DNA from 3 places in the Rhizobium sp. NZLR1b genome. Region 1 is predicted to be linked to each of the others. Evidence: predicted binding sites of a transcription regulator. Region 1 holds the regulator's gene; each other region holds the start of a gene.
The links. Region 1 encodes LexA, which represses DNA repair genes until DNA is damaged. Its sites were predicted from a motif close to TGTTCNNNNTGTGTTCNG; they were not measured.
Positions count from the first base shown of each region.

Region 2: the regulator LexA is predicted to act here: its motif matches at 2,344-2,361, upstream of HJB84_RS32135 (ImuA family protein).
Region 3: the regulator LexA is predicted to act here: its motif matches at 2,704-2,721, upstream of HJB84_RS20090 (YifB family Mg chelatase-like AAA ATPase).

Region 1 is NZ_JABDWC010000022.1:75,197-81,687, reverse strand. It holds gene lpxB (lipid-A-disaccharide synthase) at 1-73, shown strand, start outside; gene gltA (citrate synthase) at 107-1,396, opposite strand; gene HJB84_RS25845 (ComEC/Rec2 family competence protein) at 1,687-4,116, shown strand; gene lexA (transcriptional repressor LexA) at 4,097-4,816, opposite strand; gene HJB84_RS25835 (VOC family protein) at 5,014-5,910, shown strand; gene kdsA (3-deoxy-8-phosphooctulonate synthase) at 5,907-6,491, shown strand, end outside.
Region 2 is NZ_JABDWC010000039.1:12,803-19,293, forward strand. It holds gene HJB84_RS32115 (Hsp20 family protein) at 91-567, shown strand; gene HJB84_RS32120 (DUF982 domain-containing protein) at 639-938, shown strand; partial or broken gene HJB84_RS32125 (hypothetical protein) at 948-1,224, shown strand; gene HJB84_RS32130 (SOS response-associated peptidase family protein) at 1,349-2,122, opposite strand; gene HJB84_RS32135 (ImuA family protein) at 2,423-3,181, shown strand; gene HJB84_RS32140 (DNA polymerase Y family protein) at 3,096-4,613, shown strand; gene HJB84_RS32145 (error-prone DNA polymerase) at 4,610-6,491, shown strand, end outside.
Region 3 is NZ_JABDWC010000014.1:97,159-103,649, reverse strand. It holds gene cysK (cysteine synthase A) at 1-963, shown strand; gene HJB84_RS20090 (YifB family Mg chelatase-like AAA ATPase) at 1,082-2,614, opposite strand; gene gshB (glutathione synthase) at 2,791-3,738, opposite strand; gene HJB84_RS20080 (ABC transporter permease) at 3,801-4,829, opposite strand; gene HJB84_RS20075 (sugar ABC transporter ATP-binding protein) at 4,813-6,333, opposite strand; gene HJB84_RS20070 (sugar ABC transporter substrate-binding protein) at 6,490-6,491, opposite strand, start outside.

The sequences.
Region 1 (6,491 bases):
AAAACCGCCCGGCGAACATGCCGCCGAAATCCTTCTCGACGTGCTGAAAATGAAAAAACCCGGTCGCTTCTGAAGTGACCGGGTTTTTCGTTGGTTGGGGAAGCGATCAGCGCTTCGAAACCGGAATGTAGTCACGCTTCGGTTCGCCGACATAGAGCTGGCGCGGACGGCCGATGCGCTGCTCCGGATCCTCGATCATCTCGTTCCACTGCGCGATCCAGCCGACGGTGCGGGCAAGCGCGAAGAGCACGGTGAACATCGTCGTGGGGAAGCCCAGCGCCTTCAGCGTGATGCCGGAATAGAAGTCGATGTTCGGATAGAGCTTCTTTTCGATGAAATATTCGTCGGTGAGCGCGATGCGCTCAAGCTCCATCGCCACTTCGAGCAACGGATCGTCCTTGATGCCGAGTTCGCCGAGCACCTCATGCGTCGTCTTCTGCATGATCTTGGCGCGCGGATCATAGTTCTTGTAGACGCGGTGACCGAAGCCCATCAGGCGGAACGGATCGTTCTTGTCCTTGGCGCGGGCGATATATTCCGGAATGTGGTCGACTGAGCCGATCTCATGCAGCATGTTGAGCGCTGCTTCGTTGGCGCCGCCATGCGCAGGCCCCCACAGGCAGGCGATGCCGGCTGCGATGCAGGCGAACGGATTGGCGCCCGACGAACCGGCGAGACGCACGGTCGAAGTCGAGGCGTTCTGCTCGTGATCGGCATGCAGGATGAAGATCCGATCCATGGCGCGGGCAAGCACCGGATTGACCACATATTCTTCGCAAGGCACGGCAAAACACATGCGCAGGAAGTTCGAGGCGTAGTCGAGATCGTTCTTCGGATAAACGAAGGGCTGGCCGATATGGTATTTGTAAGCCATGGCCGCAAGCGTCGGCATCTTGGCGATCATGCGCAGGCTGGCGACCATGCGCTGGTGCGGATCGGTGATGTCGGTTGAGTCATGATAGAAAGCCGACAGTGCGCCGACGCAGCCGCACATGACGGCCATCGGATGGGCGTCGCGGCGGAAGCCGGTGAAGAACCGGCTCATCTGCTCGTGCACCATGGTGTGGTGCGTGACGCGATAATCGAAATCTTTCTTCTGTACGGTGGTCGGCAGTTCGCCGTAGAGAAGCAGATAGCAGACCTCGAGGAAGTCGCCATGCTCGGCCAGTTGCTCGATCGGATAGCCGCGATGCAGCAGCACACCTTCGTCGCCGTCGATGTAGGTGATTTTCGATTCACAGGATGCGGTCGAGGTGAAACCCGGATCGTACGTGAAGGAAGCCGTGTTCTTGTAAAGGGCACCGATATCGATGACGCTCGGGCCGATCGTGCCGCTTTTGACGGCTAGGTCGACAGATTTGTCACCGATTTTTATTGTAGCGCTTTGATCCGTCATGCTGATCCTCCGAAATGGCGGTGGCGCCATAAAAGCGCCATAGGGGTTAAGCGTCCTTACCGATAGCTATATGATCGTGAAGCTAATGCCAAGTTACCGTGCCGGCATTTTGTGCATTGCGGTATCACCTTTTAGGCACTGCAGCGATGAGCCCCGTGCATATCGGAAGCCGATGATTCGCTTAGTCTTTTGGCGCTGGCGATTTTCCCTCATATTTCAATCGATTATCCTTGCCGGATTTGATTAGAGAATGCATTCTGGCCGTCTTCGCGGGTGACCTTGGGCGGCACATGCAGGAAGTGACGACAGTCGAATTGCGGCCGGAAGCAGGCGCCGGCTCAGCCGGTCCCTCCGGTTTTTCGCCGCCTATCGTGGTGATACGGCCGACCAGGACGCAGTCGACGACATCTTTGCGCCACCGGCTGCTCGCCGCAGCCCGGCAATCGATTGGCGCCGGCATGCGCATGCTGGGCGAGGAGGCGGATCATGGCCGCTTGCTGCTTTTTTCGCCGGTGTTTCTCGGCGCCGGGGCGGCCTTCTGGTTTGTTGCGGCATCCGAATTTCCGCTTGTTGCATCGCTGCTCTCTCTGTTGGTGCTGACGATCGCGGTTCTCATCGTCGGCCGCAGCCGGGCGGCATTGCGGGCGACGCTGCTGGCGCCTGCACTCGTGGCCGGCGGCATGCTCTGCGCACAATTCGAGAGCTGGCGGGCTTCGACGGTGATCCTCGATTCCTCGGTGACGACGACAGTGACCGGCCGAGTTGAGCGGCGAGAAGGCGACGGCCGTGGGCGCTGGCGCTACATTCTTGCCGTCACCGGCACGGAGGCGCCGGAGTTGAAGCGGCCGCCGGGACGCATAACCGCGATCGTCCGCGGCGCCGACATGCCTTTCGACATCGGCGACCTCATCACCGGCAGGGCACGACTGACGCCGCCGGCAGGCCCCGCACTTCCCGAGCTCAACGACTTCTCCTTCGGTGCCTATTTCGATGGCATCGGCGCCAACGGCTTCTTCTACGGTGCGCCAGAGAAGGATCTGGAGGCGGGTCCGCAGGCTGCCAGATCGACATCGGCAGCTCTGCTGGAATGGCTTTACCACCTGCGCAGTAGCATTGGCGACCGCATACGATCGATCCTGCCCGGCGACACCGGCGCTTTTGCCGCTGCTTTGGTGACCGACGAGCGACGCGCCATCTCGAATGCGACGACGGAGGCGCTGCGCCAGTCCGGCCTTGCTCATATTGTCGCGATCTCCGGCCTCAACATGGCGCTGTCGGCCGGCATCTTCTTCGTCGGCTTCCGGATGCTGCTCAGCCTTTTTCCGGGCGTCGCTCAGGCCTATCCGACAAAGAAGATCGCCGCCGCCGGCGCGCTCAGCGCCGTCACCGCCTACTACCTGATTTCCGGCTTCGGGGTCTCGGCCGAACGTGCCTTCATCATGATGGCGATCATGCTGGTCGCCGTCTTCTTCGACCGGCCGTCGATCAGCCTGCGCAATGTCGTTCTCTCGGCGCTCGTCATCATCGCCATTTCGCCGTCCGAAGTCTTGGGCCCGAGCTTCCAGATGTCCTTTGCCGCGACATTGGCACTCGTATCGGGTTATCAACTGTGGAAGGACCGGCGCGTCCGCGAAAACGCCTTGCTGAAACTGCCGGTCTTCCGACCGGTCGTTGCCGTCGCCGGCTTCTTCGGCGGCGTCTTCCTGACCTCGCTGATCGGCGGTTTTTCCACGGCGCTGTTTTCGATCGAACATTTTCATCGCCTGACCGCTTACGGGCTGCCGGCAAATCTCGCGACGATGCCGATCATCTCCTTCATCGTCATGCCGGCCGGGCTGCTGGCGATGTTGCTCATGCCGTTCGGTCTGGACGTTCCGCTCTGGAAGGTGGTCGGCCTCGGCCTCGACCTGGTGATTGCGGTCGCCAAAACGGTGTCCGGTTGGGGCGGTGATATCGGCATCGGCCGCTTGCCGGCTTGGTATTTCGCTGTCGCCGTGGCCGGCTTTCTGCTGCTGACGCTGCTGCGCACCCGGCTGCGCCATATCGGCACATCGATTATCGCCGTCTCTACGCTCGGCGTGCTGCTTCTGCCGCTTCCCCGGGCGCCGGATCTGGTGATTTCGGAGGATGGCAGTCTCGTCGCAGTGGTCGCGGCTGCGGCAATCGCTTCCAACCGCGAAAACCCGCCGGATTTCATCTTCGATCAGTGGCAGAGAGCACTTGTCCTGCCGACGCATTTCCCGCCGAAAATGCTGGATGGTCCCGCTGTCCCGCCGGAGGGAGACGACCGCCGCGTCAGGCTTTCCCGCGATCAGCAGAATGAAGCGAGGGCGGCGATGCGGGCGGCTGTCGCCGGTGGTGAAGCAAACCGCTTTTCCTGCGTCAAAAAGGCCTGGTGCACATCAAGGCTCGGCAATGGTCATGTGGTTGCCGTCATCGACAACGCTGCCTATCTCGGTCCGGCTTGCGACGCGGCGGATATCGTCGTGACGTCGGTCCGCCTGCGGTTCAACAGCTGCCGATCAGGAGCGACGCTCTTTACCGGTGAGACGCTGCGCAGGACTGGCTCCGTCGAGCTGCGCTTCGCCGATGCCGGCCTGGAGGTCGTGACCGCATTCGAAACCCTGTCGCGCCCATGGAAGCGCCATCGCGCCTATGACTGGCGCAGCAACAGTTTTGCCGAATCCGGCCTCTCCAATGTCAGTGATAGCGGCGAATGAGGCCGACGAGCTTGCCCTGCACCTTGACGCGGTCCGGCCCGAAAATCCGGGTCTCATAAGCCGGATTGGCAGCCTCCAGCGCGATCGAGGCGCCCTTGCGGCGGAAACGTTTGAGCGTCGCTTCTTCGTCATCGACCAGGGCAACGACAATGTCGCCGGGACTTGCGGTGCTGCCGTTGCGGATGATTACCGTGTCGCCGTCGAAGATGCCGGCGTCGATCATCGAATCGCCCTTGACCTCCAGCGCATAATGTTCGCCGGAGCCGAGCATGTCTGCGGGAACGACGATGTCGTGGGTGTTATTCTGGATCGCCGAGATCGGAACGCCGGCAGCGATCCGGCCCATGACCGGCACGGAGACGGAGTTGCCGTTATCGGCGACCGGTTTTGCAGGAGCGGGGGCGGCGACCGGCTGCGGCTTGCCGAGGCTGCCCTCGATGACGCTTGGCGAAAAGCCGCGCCGGGGCTGGATGCTCGGGCTGTAGGCCTCCGGAAGCTTGATGACCTCGAGCGCCCGGGCGCGGTTCGGTAGGCGGCGAATGAAGCCACGCTCTTCAAGCGCTGTGATCAAACGATGAATGCCGGATTTCGAGGCCAGATCCAGGGCATCCTTCATTTCGTCGAAAGAGGGCGGAATGCCGGATTCCTTCATGCGCTCATGAATGAAAAGCAGGAGCTCCTGTTGTTTGCGCGTGAGCATCGACGTGTGACCCCTTGATTGAAACAAATCCAGAACAGAACACTATATGTTCCATATGTGTTCCGCAAGTAGCTAAATTTCCGTAAAACTTGCCGCCAACTCGTTGAGTTTTTTATTTTCATTCGCCGGATTGGCGCACATGTCTTGCATTGAAGGTGGCGCTGTCGCACCCTCTTGGCGTTTCAGGGAGGGATATCATGAACGAGCACTCGGCCAAACCGCACCCGCTGGATCATGTCGTGCTGCCCGTTGTCAATATCGACCTGGCGCGCGAAAGGCTCGGCAAGCTTGGCTTCACCGTTGCCGCCGATGCCCGCCATCCCTTCGGAACGGAGAATGCCTGCGTCTTCTTTGCCGACAAGACCTATCTGGAGCCGCTCGGTATCGCCAGCCGCGAGGAGAGCGAGGCATCGGCGCGGCAAGGCAATGTCTTCACCGCCCGCAATCGGGCCTTCCGCTTCCGCTGTGGCGAGGAGGGGCTTTCGGCGGTGGCGTTCGGCACCGAGGATGCCGGCCGCGCTCATCGGAGCTTCGTCGGCAGCGGATCGAGCGCCGGCGACATGCTGCAGTTCAGCCGGCCGATGAAAATGCCGGACGGTTCCGAGACCATGGCCGGCTTCAAGCTGGCCTTTGCCGCTGAGTTGCGCGCGCCGGATTTCTTCCTCTTCTGTGTTGAGCGCATCAATCCTCTGCCGGCCGATCGCGGTGCGCTAGAGACGCATGCCAATGGCGTCACCGGCATTGCCGAGATCGCGCTTTGCGCGCCGGACCCCTCTGCATTCGCCGCCTTCGTCAGCCTTGCAACGGCGCAATCGGCCGTCGAGAAAACCGGTTTCGGCGTTAATATCGCGGCGCCGAATGCGAAAATCAGCCTGATGACGCCGGAAGGGCTGGAGGCCTATTTCGAGATCGCCGTCGCATCCGCCGACCGCGGCCTGCGCGGCCGGGCTATCCTCTTTGCCGTCACCGATCTTGCCGTGACAGAAGCGCATTTGGCTGCTAACGGAGTGACCTACACGCGCAAGAACAATCGCATTCTGGTGAAGCCCGCGCCCGGGCAGGGCACGCTCTTCGCCTTCGAGGAAACACGATGAGCACTGATACGAATTCCGAAGTCAGGATCGGCGAGGGCGCAGGCCAGGTCACATTTTCCAATACCGGCCGCCTGTCGCTGATTGCCGGCCCTTGCCAGATGGAGAGCCGCGACCACGCCTTCATGGTTGCCGGCACACTGAAGGAGCTTTGCGCCAAACTCGGCATCGGTCTCGTCTACAAGAGCTCCTTCGATAAGGCAAACCGCACCTCGCTCTCTGCCGAACGCGGCATCGGGCTTGAAAAGGGCATGCAGATCTTCGCCGACCTGAAGAAGGAGTTCGGTTTTCCCGTCCTGACCGACGTCCACACCGCCGAGCAATGCGCCGCGGTGGCAAAAGTGGTCGATGTCCTGCAGATCCCGGCTTTCCTCTGCCGCCAGACCGACCTTCTGATCGCCGCCGCCGAGACCGGCCGCGCCGTCAATGTCAAGAAGGGCCAGTTCCTCGCTCCCTGGGATATGAAAAACGTCCTGAAGAAGCTCAATGCCAGCGGCAATCCGAACGTGCTGCTGTGCGAACGCGGCGCCTCCTTCGGTTATAACACTTTGGTCTCCGACATGCGCTCGCTGCCGATCATGGCG
Region 2 (6,491 bases), on a different contig from region 1:
TGCCGCCAGCCGCTGGTAACAGGGCTGGCCTTGCTGGGAGCGCCGCTTTCGGCGATCCCGTACCCATGTTGCTTCAAGGAGGATATGGCTATGGCAACATCTTACGACTACGCACCGCTGTTCCGCTCGAGCGTTGGCTTCGACCGGGTCTTCAATCTTCTCGAAAACGCTCAGCGCGCCCGTTCGACCAGTGACTGGCCGCCCTATGACATCGTCAAGACCGGCGATGACCACTACCGGATTTCGATCGCGGTGGCAGGCTTTGCCGAGGGCGATCTCGAAGTCACCTTCCAGTCCAACCTTCTGACCGTCACCGGCAAGAAGCAGGAAGCTTCCGCGGAAGGCTACCTGCATCGCGGCATCGCCGGCCGGCCGTTCGAGCATCGGTTCGAGCTCGCCGACCATGTCCGGGAGAATGGGGCGGACCTGAAGAACGGGCTGCTGTCGATCGAACTCGTTCGCGAAATCCCCGAGGCGCTCAAGCCGCGGAAGATCGACATCCAGAGCGAGCCTGTTCTCGCATCGCCGGCTGCTCCGGCACAGATCGAAGCGCAGAAGGCTGCGTGATCAAAATCCATCGAGGTGGGCGCCGCTGTGGCGGCGCCCGTTGGCGTTCCCGGGTTGGAAGGAGGAAAACGATGAAACCCGATATGTTCAAAGAGCCTGTAACGATCCTTGTCGGCCTCGGTTTTCCGGCACAGGTCCGCGGCGTGATGGACGCCTACCGGCATCTCTCCGAATGGCCGGCGTCGCTGAGGGATACCGCGCACTCAGTTGCGCTGAAGGCTTGCAGTGCTGCGTTGCGCGGCGAGATCGAAGCAGAAACCGCGCGCGGCCTGTTTGCAGCCTTTGCCGAAAAACACGATCTGCTGGCGCCGGCAACCGACGCAATAGCCGCGTCTCGATCGCGGCGCGATAGAGATCCACACGTGCGATGAGGGTGACCGATGATGGACAACATGTTGCAGCAGGTGGCCAGCAATGTGATGGCGATGGGGCCAGCGGTTCTGGTCCAGGGTCTGCAGTTTCGGCGGCCGATCGATGTGGTGAGGGCACCGGCACTTTCCGTTGATGACAAACGGACAATCCTCGCCGCCTGGGCATCGGATTATTATGCCGTCGATTCCAAACCGGCTGCGTCACCTTCCAGGCACGCCCGAACCAATTTCGATCGATGAGGTTCACGCGGGGCTGCGAGAACTCGACCGGCGATACGATCTCTGACGGGCCGCAGGCTCAAGCGGCCCGTTTCACCGGCTTGGCGAGCCGCTTGAAGGCGTGGTCCAGCGACCGCTGCCCGTCGCAATAATCCTGCCAGGCGCTCGTTTTCCCACTGTGCGCAAGACATTCAAAACAGTGTCGGCTGCGCGACAGGTTCCCCAGCTTTCGTGATGATGGTGGCTCCATAGGGTTCCCGCGAGGTCACGATGATCGCATCGTTTGGCAGCGGCCGGGCAAGCGCCTTAGCTTCGTCCCATGCCGCCCTCATCCAGACATCGGTCTCCTCTTTCGTCAGCAGCAGCACCGGCATGGCCTTGTCATGGATTGGCTTGACGATCGCGTTCGGGTCGGTCGTCAGAAAGCCGTAGAGATCATCCGTCGTCTGCCCGTCCTTGACCTTTCGCACGCTGGTCCATTGAGGAACATGGAGGCCCGCGAAAAACATGAGCGGCTTGCTCTCGTCGCGCGCAAACCAGGCATTCGGCGTGTTCCCGCCTTCCTGCTTGCTCGCCGGATCAGGCTCGGCAAAACTCGTGACGGGCACGAGGCAGCGGTTCTCGACCCCGAACCATCTCTTCCAATGCGGGAAATTCAGCTTCCGGACATTCGTCGTCCCACTGTCGAGCTGCTCGCGGACAAGCCTTTCGAAATCCACCTCCTGGCCCTTGGCGCGAAGTTTTGCAGCTTTCTTCTCGGCCTCCTTTTCGAGGGCGAAGCGTGGCGACGGCAGGCCCCACCGCGCATGGACGAGCTGCTTGCGACCGTCGGCGGTGTTGCGCACGATCGGTCCTGTCTCGTTCGGGTTCATCTGGTAGGCTGGCATCAGGTTGATCAGGCTGTCGGCGTCCTGCGCCCACTTGGCAACCCAGTCCTTGTCTTCCATGCGGTACAGATTGCACATCGAGCTGCGACCGTTTCCGTTGAACACCGCTAGCATCGTAGCTGACAGATTTGCAGAATGCCAAGCCGTCGATGATCAGACTGTGGCCCCGGCAAAAATTTGTACGGGGCCGGGAAATCGACAAGGCGACCCATAGCCATGATTCGCCACGCGAATCTGCCGGCCTGCTAAAATTGGGGGATAAAATTCCTATTTCCGGTTGCTTGACTCTTGGAGCAGCGGGGAACAGATAGAGAACATCCGCATTTGAACGACATGACGTCGATACTCCAACACGACCTGAAAGGAGGTTCGTGAACGATGACTGCTGCCCGCGACAGGGTGATCTCCGATCTGCGCGACCGCATCGCCTCGTTTGAAAGGGGTGCTGCGAGAAAGGCCGGCTGCCTTGCCTTCGGGGTTTCCGAGATTGATGCAGTGCTGCCAGGCGGCGGCCTTGCTTACGGCGCCTTGCATGAGTTTGCGGGCGGCGGATCGGGAACAGTCGATGGGGCAGCGGCAGCGCTTTTCGTTGCCGGGATCGCGGCCCGGACAAAGGGTCAGATCCTTTGGTGTTTGACGCGTCCCGACCTGTTTTTCCCGGCGCTCGCGCAGGCAGGTCTTCATCCCGATCGTGTGGTCTTTGCCGAAGCCGACAAGGAAGAGGATGTCCTTGCGACCATGGAGGAGGGCCTTGGTTATGGCGGCTTGGGCGCCGTCGTCGGCGAGATCGTTCGCCTGCCGATGGTCGCCTCCAGACGGCTGCAGCTTGCGGCGGAAAAGACGGGCACGCTGGGTTTGGCTGTCCGCCGATGGCGGCGGCAGACGGAGGCTTCGGATTTCGGGCAACCGACGGCCTCGACGTCCAGGTGGCGGGTGAGTGTGCTGCCATCGGAGGAGCTGCCAGTTACGGGCGTCGGACGTCCGAGGTGGCTGCTTGAGCTGATGCGGGTGAAAGCGGGTGAGTGCGCAGAGTTTATCGTAGGAGCGTGCGATGCCACGGGTCGTATCCATTTATCTCCCGGATCTCGCGATCGAGAGGATCAGACGGACGGCTGGCGCCGGCGAGTTGTCGGCTGAGCGCCCACTTGTCGTCGTCGCGAAAAGCGGCTCGAAGCGTTGGATCACGGCTGCGGATCACAAGGCGCGCGAAGCCGGTATTCATGTCAATATGCCGGCCGCCAAGGCACAAGCGCTCGTCCAGGGCCTGCAGATGGTCGAGGCTGAAGTGAACGCCGACACCGCAGCTCTTGAACGGCTGGCGCTGTGGGCGCTGACGCAATATTCCCCTGTTGTCGCGGTTGATCCGCCGGACGGCATCGTCATGGACACCGAAGGCGCCGACCACTTGCAGGGCGGCGAAGACCTGATGTTGTCCGGTATCGTCAACCGTTTCCATGCCCGGGGTCTGACGGCGCGCGTTGCGATTGCCGACAACTGGGGTGCGGCCCATGCGCTCGCTCGGGTGAGCAAGCGCGCGACCGTGATCGTTCCGCGTGGCGAGACAGCACGTTTCGTCGAGCGATTGCCGATCGCCTCGCTCAGGCTACCTCCCGAGATCGTTGCCAGCCTGCGGACACTCGGGTTTCAGACGATCGGCGAGCTGTCGGCAACGCCGCGTGCACCGCTGACCCTTCGCTTCGGCCCAGAGATCGGCCGGCGCCTCGACCAGATCTATGGACGGTTGCCGGAACCGATCGAGCCAATCCGCTCGATGGACACCATCGAGATCAGCCGCGCCTTTGCCGAGCCGATCGGCGCGCCAGAGACCATCGCCAAATATGTCTCGCGCCTGGTCGTCCAGCTTTGCGAAGCGCTTCAAAAGAAGGGCCTTGGCGTTCGCCGCACGGATCTGATCGTCCACAAGGTCGACAATACGATGCAGGCGATCCGCACCGGTACCGCAAAACCCGCCCGCGACGTCGCCTGGCTGACGAAGCTGTTAAAGGATCGGATCGAGAAGATCGAACCGGGTTTCGGTATCGAGAAACTCTCGCTCGTCGCCGTCATGTCCGAACCGCTCATCGAAACACAGAGGGCGTCTTCGCTGATTGAGGAGGAGGTCGTCGATATCGCCCCGCTGATCGACGTGATCGGCAATCGCGGCCAGCGCGTCTATCGCGTGGCGCCAGTGGCCAGCGATGTGCCCGAACGCAGCGTCCAGCGTGTCAACGCCGTTGCTGAAGAAACTGGAACGTCATGGAGCTTGCATTGGCCGCGGCCGGTTCGGCTGCTCGTCCAGCCGGAGCTCGTCGAGGTAATCGCGCTCCTGCCGGATCATCCGCCGGTCTCGATCACCTGGCGCGGCAAGCGCCGGCGGGTGAAACGCGCCGACGGGCCGGAGCGGATTTTCGGCGAGTGGTGGACGCGGGGCGCGGAATTCGATGCGGTAAGGGACTACTTCGTCGTCGAGGATGACAGCGGCGAACGATTCTGGATTTTTCGCTCCGGTGACGGTGTCGATGCCGCGACCGGCTCGCACAAATGGTTCCTGCATGGGATCTTCGCATGAGCTACGCCGAGCTTCAGGTGACGACGCATTTCTCCTTCCTCCGGGGAGCATCCTCGGCCGACGAGCTGTTTGCCACGGCCAAGCTGCTGGGCATCCAGGCGCTTGGCATCGTCGATCGCAACTCGCTGGCCGGCATCGTCCGGGCACTGGAAGCATCGCGCGCCACTGGCCTCCGGCTGGTTGTCGGCTGTCGGCTCGATTTGGCTGATGGCATGTCGATCCTCGTCTACCCCACCGATCGTGCCGCCTATTCGCGCCTTACTCGATTGCTGACGCTTGGCAAGGGCAGGGGCGGCAAGGCCAAATGCATCCTGCATCTCGATGATGTGACGCTCTATGCGGAAGGCCTCATCGGCATTCTCGTTCCCGATCTGCCGGACGAGACCTGCGCCGTGCAGCTGAGGAAGATGGCCGAGATTTTCGAGGACCGAGCCTATCTCGCTCTATCGCTTCGCCGGCGGCCGAACGACCAGATGCGGCTGTACGAACTGTCGAACATTGCCAACCGCTTCAAGGTCAAGACGGTGGTGACCAATGATGTGCTCTTCCATGAGCCTTCGCGGCGGCAGCTGCAGGATGTCGTCACCTGCATCCGCACCAGGACCACGATCGACGATGTCGGCTTCGAGCGGGAACGCCATGCCGATCGCTACCTGAAGCCGCCGGAGGAAATGGAGAGGCTGTTTCCCCGCTATCGGCAAGCGTTGGCGCGGACGATGGAAATCGTCAATCGCTGCAGGTTCTCGCTCGAAGAACTGACCTATCAATATCCGGAGGAGGCGATCGTGCCGGGCAAGGATGCGCAGGCTTCGCTTGAGCATTACGTCTGGGAGTGCGTGCCGCAGCGCTATCCTGAAGGCCTGCCACCAAAGGTGTTGAAAGTCGTCCGGCATGAACTCGACCTCATCCGCACCATGAAATACGCCCCCTATTTTTTGACGGTGTTTTCGATCGTCCGGTTCGCCCGCTCGCAGGGTATTCTCTGCCAGGGGCGGGGCTCGGCTGCGAACTCTGCTGTCTGTTATATCCTCGGAATCACATCGATCGATCCCGAGACCAACGATCTTCTGTTCGAGCGCTTTGTTTCCCAGGAACGCGACGAGCCACCGGATATCGATGTCGACTTCGAACACGAACGGCGCGAAGAGGTGATTCAATGGATCTACAAGACCTATACGCATCAGAAGGCGGCGCTCTGTGCGACGGTGACAAAATATCGCGCCAAGGGCGCCATCCGCGATGTTGGCAAGGCGCTCGGGCTGCCGGAGGACATGATCAAGGCGCTATCATCGGGCATGTGGTCCTGGTCGGCCGAGATGGCGGACGAAAGGAACCTTCGAGAGCTCAACCTCAATCCGGATGATCGTCGGCTGGCGCTGACCTTGCAGCTTGCGCAGCAGCTGATGGGGGCGCCTCGCCACCTCGGCCAGCATCCGGGCGGCTTCGTGCTGACCCATGACAGGCTCGATGATCTCGTGCCGATCGAACCTGCGTCCATGGCCGATCGGCAGGTGATCGAATGGGACAAGGACGACGTCGAGGCGCTGAAATTCATGAAGGTCGATGTCCTGGCGCTCGGCATGCTCACTTGCATGTCAAAAGCGTTCAGGCTGATCGAAGAGCAGAAGGGCAGACCGATTGATCTTGCCGGCATCGAGCAGGAGGATCCCAAGACCTATGCGATGATCCGCAAGGCCGACACGCTGGGTACCTTCCAGATCGAGAGCCGGGCGCAGATGTCGATGCTGCCCCGGATGAAGCCCAAGACTTTTTATGACCTGGTGATCCAGGTGGCGATCGTCCGACCTGGTCCGATCCAGGGTGACATGGTGCATCCCTATCTGCGTCGGCGTGAGGGCAAGGAGAAGCCTGAATATC
Region 3 (6,491 bases), on a different contig from region 1:
ATGTCGCACAAGCCCGGCCGCGGCCGCATCTATTCCTCGATCACCGAGACCATCGGCGATACGCCGCTCGTGCGCTTCGACAAGCTGGCGCGGGAAAAGGGCGTGGTGGCCAATCTGATCGGCAAGCTCGAATTCTTCAACCCGATCGCCTCGGTCAAGGACCGCATCGGCGTGGCGATGATCGAAGGCTTGGAAGCGCAGGGCAAGATCACGCCCGGCAAGACGGTGCTGATCGAACCGACCTCGGGCAACACCGGCATTGCGCTCGCCTTTGCCGCCGCCGCCAAGGGATATCGGCTGATCCTCACCATGCCGGAAACCATGTCGGTCGAGCGCCGCAAGATGCTGGCGCTGCTCGGCGCCGAGCTCGTGCTGACTGAGGGACCGAAGGGCATGAAGGGCGCCATCGCCAAGGCGGAGGAACTGGCAGGGTCGCTTCCCGACGCCGTCATTCCGCAGCAGTTCGAAAATCCGGACAATCCCGAGATCCACCGCAAGACCACGGCCGAGGAAATCTGGAACGACACCGACGGCACGGTCGACATCCTCATCTCCGGCATCGGCACCGGCGGCACGATCACCGGCGTCGGCCAGGTGCTGAAGAGCCGCAAACCCGAGATCCAGATCATCGCCGTCGAGCCCGCCGATTCACCGATCCTCTCCGGCGGCAATCCCGGCCCGCACAAGATCCAGGGCATCGGCGCCGGCTTCGCCCCAAAAATCCTCGACACCGGCATCTACGACGAGGTCGTCACCGTCACCAACGACGAGGCCTTCGAACAGGCGCGCCTGGTCGCAAGGCTCGAAGGCGTGCCGGTCGGCATCTCCTCGGGCGCGGCGCTGGCCGCCGCCATCAAAGTCGGCAGCCGTCCGGAGAACGCCGGCAAGAACATCGTCATCATCATCCCGTCCTTCGCGGAGCGGTATCTGTCGACGGCGCTGTTTGAAGGGCTGGGTAGCTGAATAGCGAATAGCGCGAATAGCGCGAATAGCGCGAATAGCGAATAGGATGAAGGCCTGCTTGGTGACGGGCAAGGCACTTAACTATTCGCTATTCGCTACTTCCTATTCGCTTCTATCCTCACGCCGCCGCCGTCAACCTCTCCCCTGCAATGCGGTAAGAAATCGCTTCGGCGAGATGGAGGCGGCCGACCGTCGGTTTGCCGTCGAGGTCGGCGAGGGTGCGGGCGACCTTGAGGACGCGGTGGTAGCCACGGGCGGAGAATTTCATCTTTTCGGCGGCGTCGCGCAGCAGCTGCAGGCCGCCGGCATCGGGTTCGGCGAGTTTCTCGATCATTGCGGTGGAGCAGCGGGCATTGGTGCCGATGCCCTTTGCGCCGGCGGCCTCGAAGCGCTCCTGCTGGATCTCGCGGGCGCGGGCGACGCGGCGGGCGACGTCGGCGCTGGCCTCAGCGGCCATCGGCCGGATCAGATCAGCGGCGGAGACGGCCGGCACGTCGATGCGGATATCGATGCGGTCCATCAGCGGGCCGGAGATGCGGGCCTGATAATCGCTCATGCAGCGCGGGCCACGGGCGCAAGTATGGCCGGGCTCGCCGGCCATGCCGCATCGGCAGGGGTTCATCGCTGCGATCAGCTGGAATTTCGCCGGATAGGAGACGCGGTGATTGGCGCGGGCGATGACGCATTCGCCGCCTTCGAGCGGCTGGCGCAGCGCATCTAACGCCTGCGGGGTAAATTCGGGAAACTCGTCGAGGAAGAGCACACCGTGATGGGCAAGCGAGGCCTCGCCCGGCCGGGCGCGGATGCCGCCGCCGACGAGGGCGGCCATGGTGGCGGAATGGTGCGGCGTGCGAAAAGGCCGGCGGTCGGAAAGCTTGCCGCCGGAGAGCTGGCCGGCGATCGAATGGACCATCGAAACCTCGAGCAGCTCGGCGGGCGAGAGCGGCGGCAGGATCGACGGCAGTCTTGACGCCAGCATCGACTTGCCGGAACCGGGAGGGCCGACCATCAAGAGATTATGGCCGCCGGCGGCTGCTACCTCGAGCGCCCGCTTGGCGCTTTCCTGGCCCTTGATCTCGGCAAGGTCCGGCAGGTTGGCGGCATTGGCGCGGATCGATGCCTCCGGTCGGGTGAGCACCTGCGTGCCGCGGAAATGATTGGCAAGGGCAATCAGGCTGCGGGGTGCGAGAATATTGACCTCGGCGCCGGCCCAGGCGGCTTCGGCGCCGCTTTCGGCCGGGCAGATCAGCCCCTTGCCGAGCCCATTGGCGCCGATCGCCGCCGGCAGCGCGCCCGATATGGCGGCAATCGTGCCGTCGAGGTTGAGTTCACCAACGACGACATACTCCGCCAGCGCATCGGCAGGGATGGCGCCGAGCGCCGCCATCAGCGCCAGCGCGATCGGCAGGTCGAAATGTGAGCCTTCTTTCGGCAGATCGGCCGGCGCCAGGTTGACGGTCACCCGCTTGGCCGGCAGCGCCAGGCCGGAGGCGTGAAGGGCGGCCTGCACACGTTCGCGGCTTTCGGCCACCGCCTTATCAGGCAGGCCGACGATCTGCATGCCGACTTTGCCGGGAGCGACCATGACCTGGACCTCGACCGGCACACCTTCGATGCCCTGAAATGCCACCGTACTGACACGCGCGACCATAAACCCATCCCCCTGCCCGCAAACTCTTATACCGCCCGCAACCCTTCCGGGCCAGCAGTTGCAATCTGGCATGGAAACAGGAATAAAACAAGAACACGATGGGAACATAGTCAGATGTAGACTGTGACCGGAGTTGTGCCCGGTCATAGCAGGCGCGGGTGGCTCGCGCGCCAAGCTTAGCCGCGCTTGCGCTCGATCGCATCCCAGAGCAGACTGGCGATATCGGCGCCGCCGAATTTCTTGACCTCGCGGATGCCTGTGGGCGAGGTGACGTTGATCTCGGTCATGTAATCGCCGATCACATCGATGCCAACGAGCAGGAAGCCGCGTTCTCTGAGCGCTGGGCCAATGCGGTCGCAGATTTCCTGTTCGCGCGGCGTCAGCTCAGTCGCCTCGGCGCGGCCGCCGACATGCATGTTGGAGCGGCTGTCATGTTCGGCCGGCACGCGGTTGATGGCGCCGGCAAATTCGCCGTCGACCAGGATGATGCGTTTGTCGCCCTTGCGCACGTCGGGCAGATATTGCTGGGCGATGAAGGGCTCGCGGAAAAGCTGGCCGAACATCTCAAGCAGCGACGATAGGTTGCGGTCGTCGCGGGTCGAATGGAAGACACCGGCGCCGCCATTGCCGTAGAGCGGCTTCAAGATGATGTCGCCCATCTCGTCGCGGAAGCGGCGGATTTCGGCGGCATCCTTGGTGATCAGCGTCTTCGGCATCAGGTCGGCGAATTCGGTAACGAAGATCTTCTCCGGCGAATTGCGCACCCAGGCCGGATCGTTGACGACCAGCGTCTTCGGGTGGATGCGCTCGAGCAGATGCGTCGAAGTGATATAGGCCATGTCGAAGGGCGGGTCCTGGCGCAGCAGCACGACATCCATGGTCGAAAGATCGACGCGCTCCGGCGCGCCGAGTTCAAAGTGATCGCCCTTGACATCGCGCAGCAGCATCGGCTCGACGCTGGCATAGAGCTTGCCGTCGCGAAAACTCAGGCGCTCGGGCGTATAATGGAATAGCCTGTAGCCGCGCACTTGCGCTTCCAGGCTCATGGCGAAGGTGGAGTCACCTGCAATATTGATGCCGGCGACATGGTCCATCTGGACCGCTACATTGGTGATCTTGGCCATTTCCGTCCCTCGCTGAATGCCGGACAGATGTAGGTCGGAGAGATATCAAACGCAACGGCCAATCAAGGGCTTCGCGTTTCGAGGATCCGCATCAGCCGGCCGCGATAGCTGTCGAGAATGACGGCAAGCACGATGACGGCGCCGATGACGATCGGCTTGATATTGTCGTCGGCGCCGAGAAGCTGCAATCCGGTCGACAGGACCTGCAGAATGCAGGCGCCGACCAGCGTGCCGATGATCGAGCCTTTGCCGCCCGAGAGGCTGGTGCCGCCGATGATGACGGCAGCGATGGCATTCAGCTCATAACCGATGCCGGCAACCGGGCTGCCGACATTGAGGCGGAGCAGATAGACCATGGCGGCGATGCCGGCGGTCAGCCCGGAAATGGTGAAGACCGCGATCTTGTATTTTTTCGGCTGATGTCCCGAGAGCCGAACGGCCTCTTCATTGGTGCCGATGGCGAAGACGAAGCGGCCGAAGACGGTATAACGCAGCACGAACCAGCCGATGAGGACGACGACGACCGCAATCAAAAAGATCGATGGGAGTATGCCCCAGAAGATCAGGTTGCCGAAATCGACGAAAGGCTGCGGCAGGCCGGTGATAGTCGAATTGTCGCTGACGACGCGCGCCAGGCCGCTGGCGACGTTGAGCATGCCGAGCGTGACGATGAAGGAGGGAAGCTTCCACTTCTCGCAGATCCAGCCGTTGACGGCGCCAAGCACAGCGCCGGTGCCCATCGCGGCAAGACAAGCGAGAATAATCGCCTGCCATGGCGAAAACATCGGATTGATCATGATCGTTGCGCCGATCACCGTGCAAAGGGCAAGCAGCGAGCCGACCGAAAGATCGATGCCGCCGACCAGGATGACGAAGGTCATGCCCGCAGCAAGCACGGTGTTGATGGCAATCTGCACGAAGATCTTCAGGAAATTCTCCGGCGTCGCGAAATAGGGCGCGGTCGCCGAGAAAAACGCCAGGATCAGAATGAGGGCGATGGCGACGCCCGCCTCCTTCATCGAGATCCGGATAAGCTTGTCCCAGAAGCGCGCCTCTTTTGCCTCGGTCTGTTTTTCAATGTTGGCGGACACGACTGTACTCCTTGTAGGCGAGCGACAGGATCCTGCTCTCGTCAAATTGTTCGCGAGCGATTTCGCCGGATATTTTGCCGTCGGAGAAAACGATGATGCGATGGCAAATGCCGATCAGCTCCGGCAGATCCGAAGATACCACCAGCACACCTTTTCCTTCGGCGGCAAATTTCCACAACAGCTCATAAATCTCGGCCTTCGCACCGACGTCGATGCCGCGGGTCGGCTCATCGAAGATCAGCACCTTGGGGCCGCGGAACAGCCATTTGGCGATGACCACCTTTTGCTGATTGCCGCCGGAAAAGGTCCTGACGGCCTGATGGATGGAGGGCGTCTTGATCCGCAGCTCGCGCACCAGGCGCTGGGCGTGATCATCCTCCGCTTTGCCGCTGATCAGGCCGTTGCGGGAGATCTTGGCGAGATCGGTTATCGTGGAGTTTTGGGCGCAGCTCATGTCGAGCATCAGGCCCTGCATCTTGCGGTCTTCGGTTGCCAGGCACAGCCCGGCCGCAACGGCATCCTTCGGCGAATTGATTTCGACCAGCTCGCCATTCAGACGGATTTCGCCGGATGCCTTGACGTCGGCGCCGAAGAGAGCCCGAACCGCCTCGGTGCGGCCGCTGCCGACAAGGCCGGCAATGCCGACGATTTCGCCCTTGGCGACGGAAAAGGACAGTTCCGGGCTGTTGCGGTTCACCTTCAGGCCGGAAACGCCGAGCGCTTCGCCAGATACGATGCTGTCGCCTTTAAAAATGCCGTGATCGGAAAGCTTGCGCCCGACCATCAGCTCGACGATGTCAGGGATAGCCAATCCCGCCAGCGGACGGGTAATCACATGCTGGCCGTCGCGCAGCACCGTCACGTCGTCACCGACGTCGAAGATCTCCTCCAGCCGGTGTGAGATATAGAGCGTGGTGACGCCACGCCGCTTCAGGCGCTTCAGAATTTCGAAGAGGCGATCGACCTCCTTGGAGGTCAGAGTTGCCGTCGGTTCGTCGAGAACGAGAAGCTTGCTTTCGTAACAAAGCGCCTTGGCGATCTCGACCAGTTGCAGCTGCGCGACGCTGAGGCTGCCTGCCAGCGTCGTCGGGGCAACGTCGAGACCGACCTCTTCGAGGAGTTCGGCCGCCCTGGCGTTCATCGCCTTATAGTTCACCAGGCCATATCGGCGCGGCAGATGCTCAAACAAGAGATTTTCGGCAACCGTCAGGTTGGACAGCGGGTGCAGTTCTTGGTGAATGACGCGGATGCCGGCCTTGAACGCCTCCAGCGGCGAGGAGGGATGGTAAGGTTTGCCGTCAAATAGAATATGGCCGTCATCCGGCCTGAAGACGCCGCCGAGCAGATTGATCAGCGTCGACTTTCCGGCACCGTTCTCGCCCAGGAGAACGTGCCCCTTGCCGCGGCTGATCCGCATCGAGACATCCTTGAGGGCCACGACGCCGGGGAAGCGCTTGCCGATCCCTTCCAGTCTCAGGATGTCGTCATCTGCTGCGTCTGACACGTCGACCTCATGCACGATTAGGCGATCCTCCACGAAAGGCGCATCGGAGAGGCTCGAAACAAGCCTCTTCCGGAGCGATCAACGCGTCGATCGGTTGGTAGTCGTTGGCGCCGACAGCAAGCCGGCGCCTCTTTGCCTTGTCGTCGGTAATCCCGATT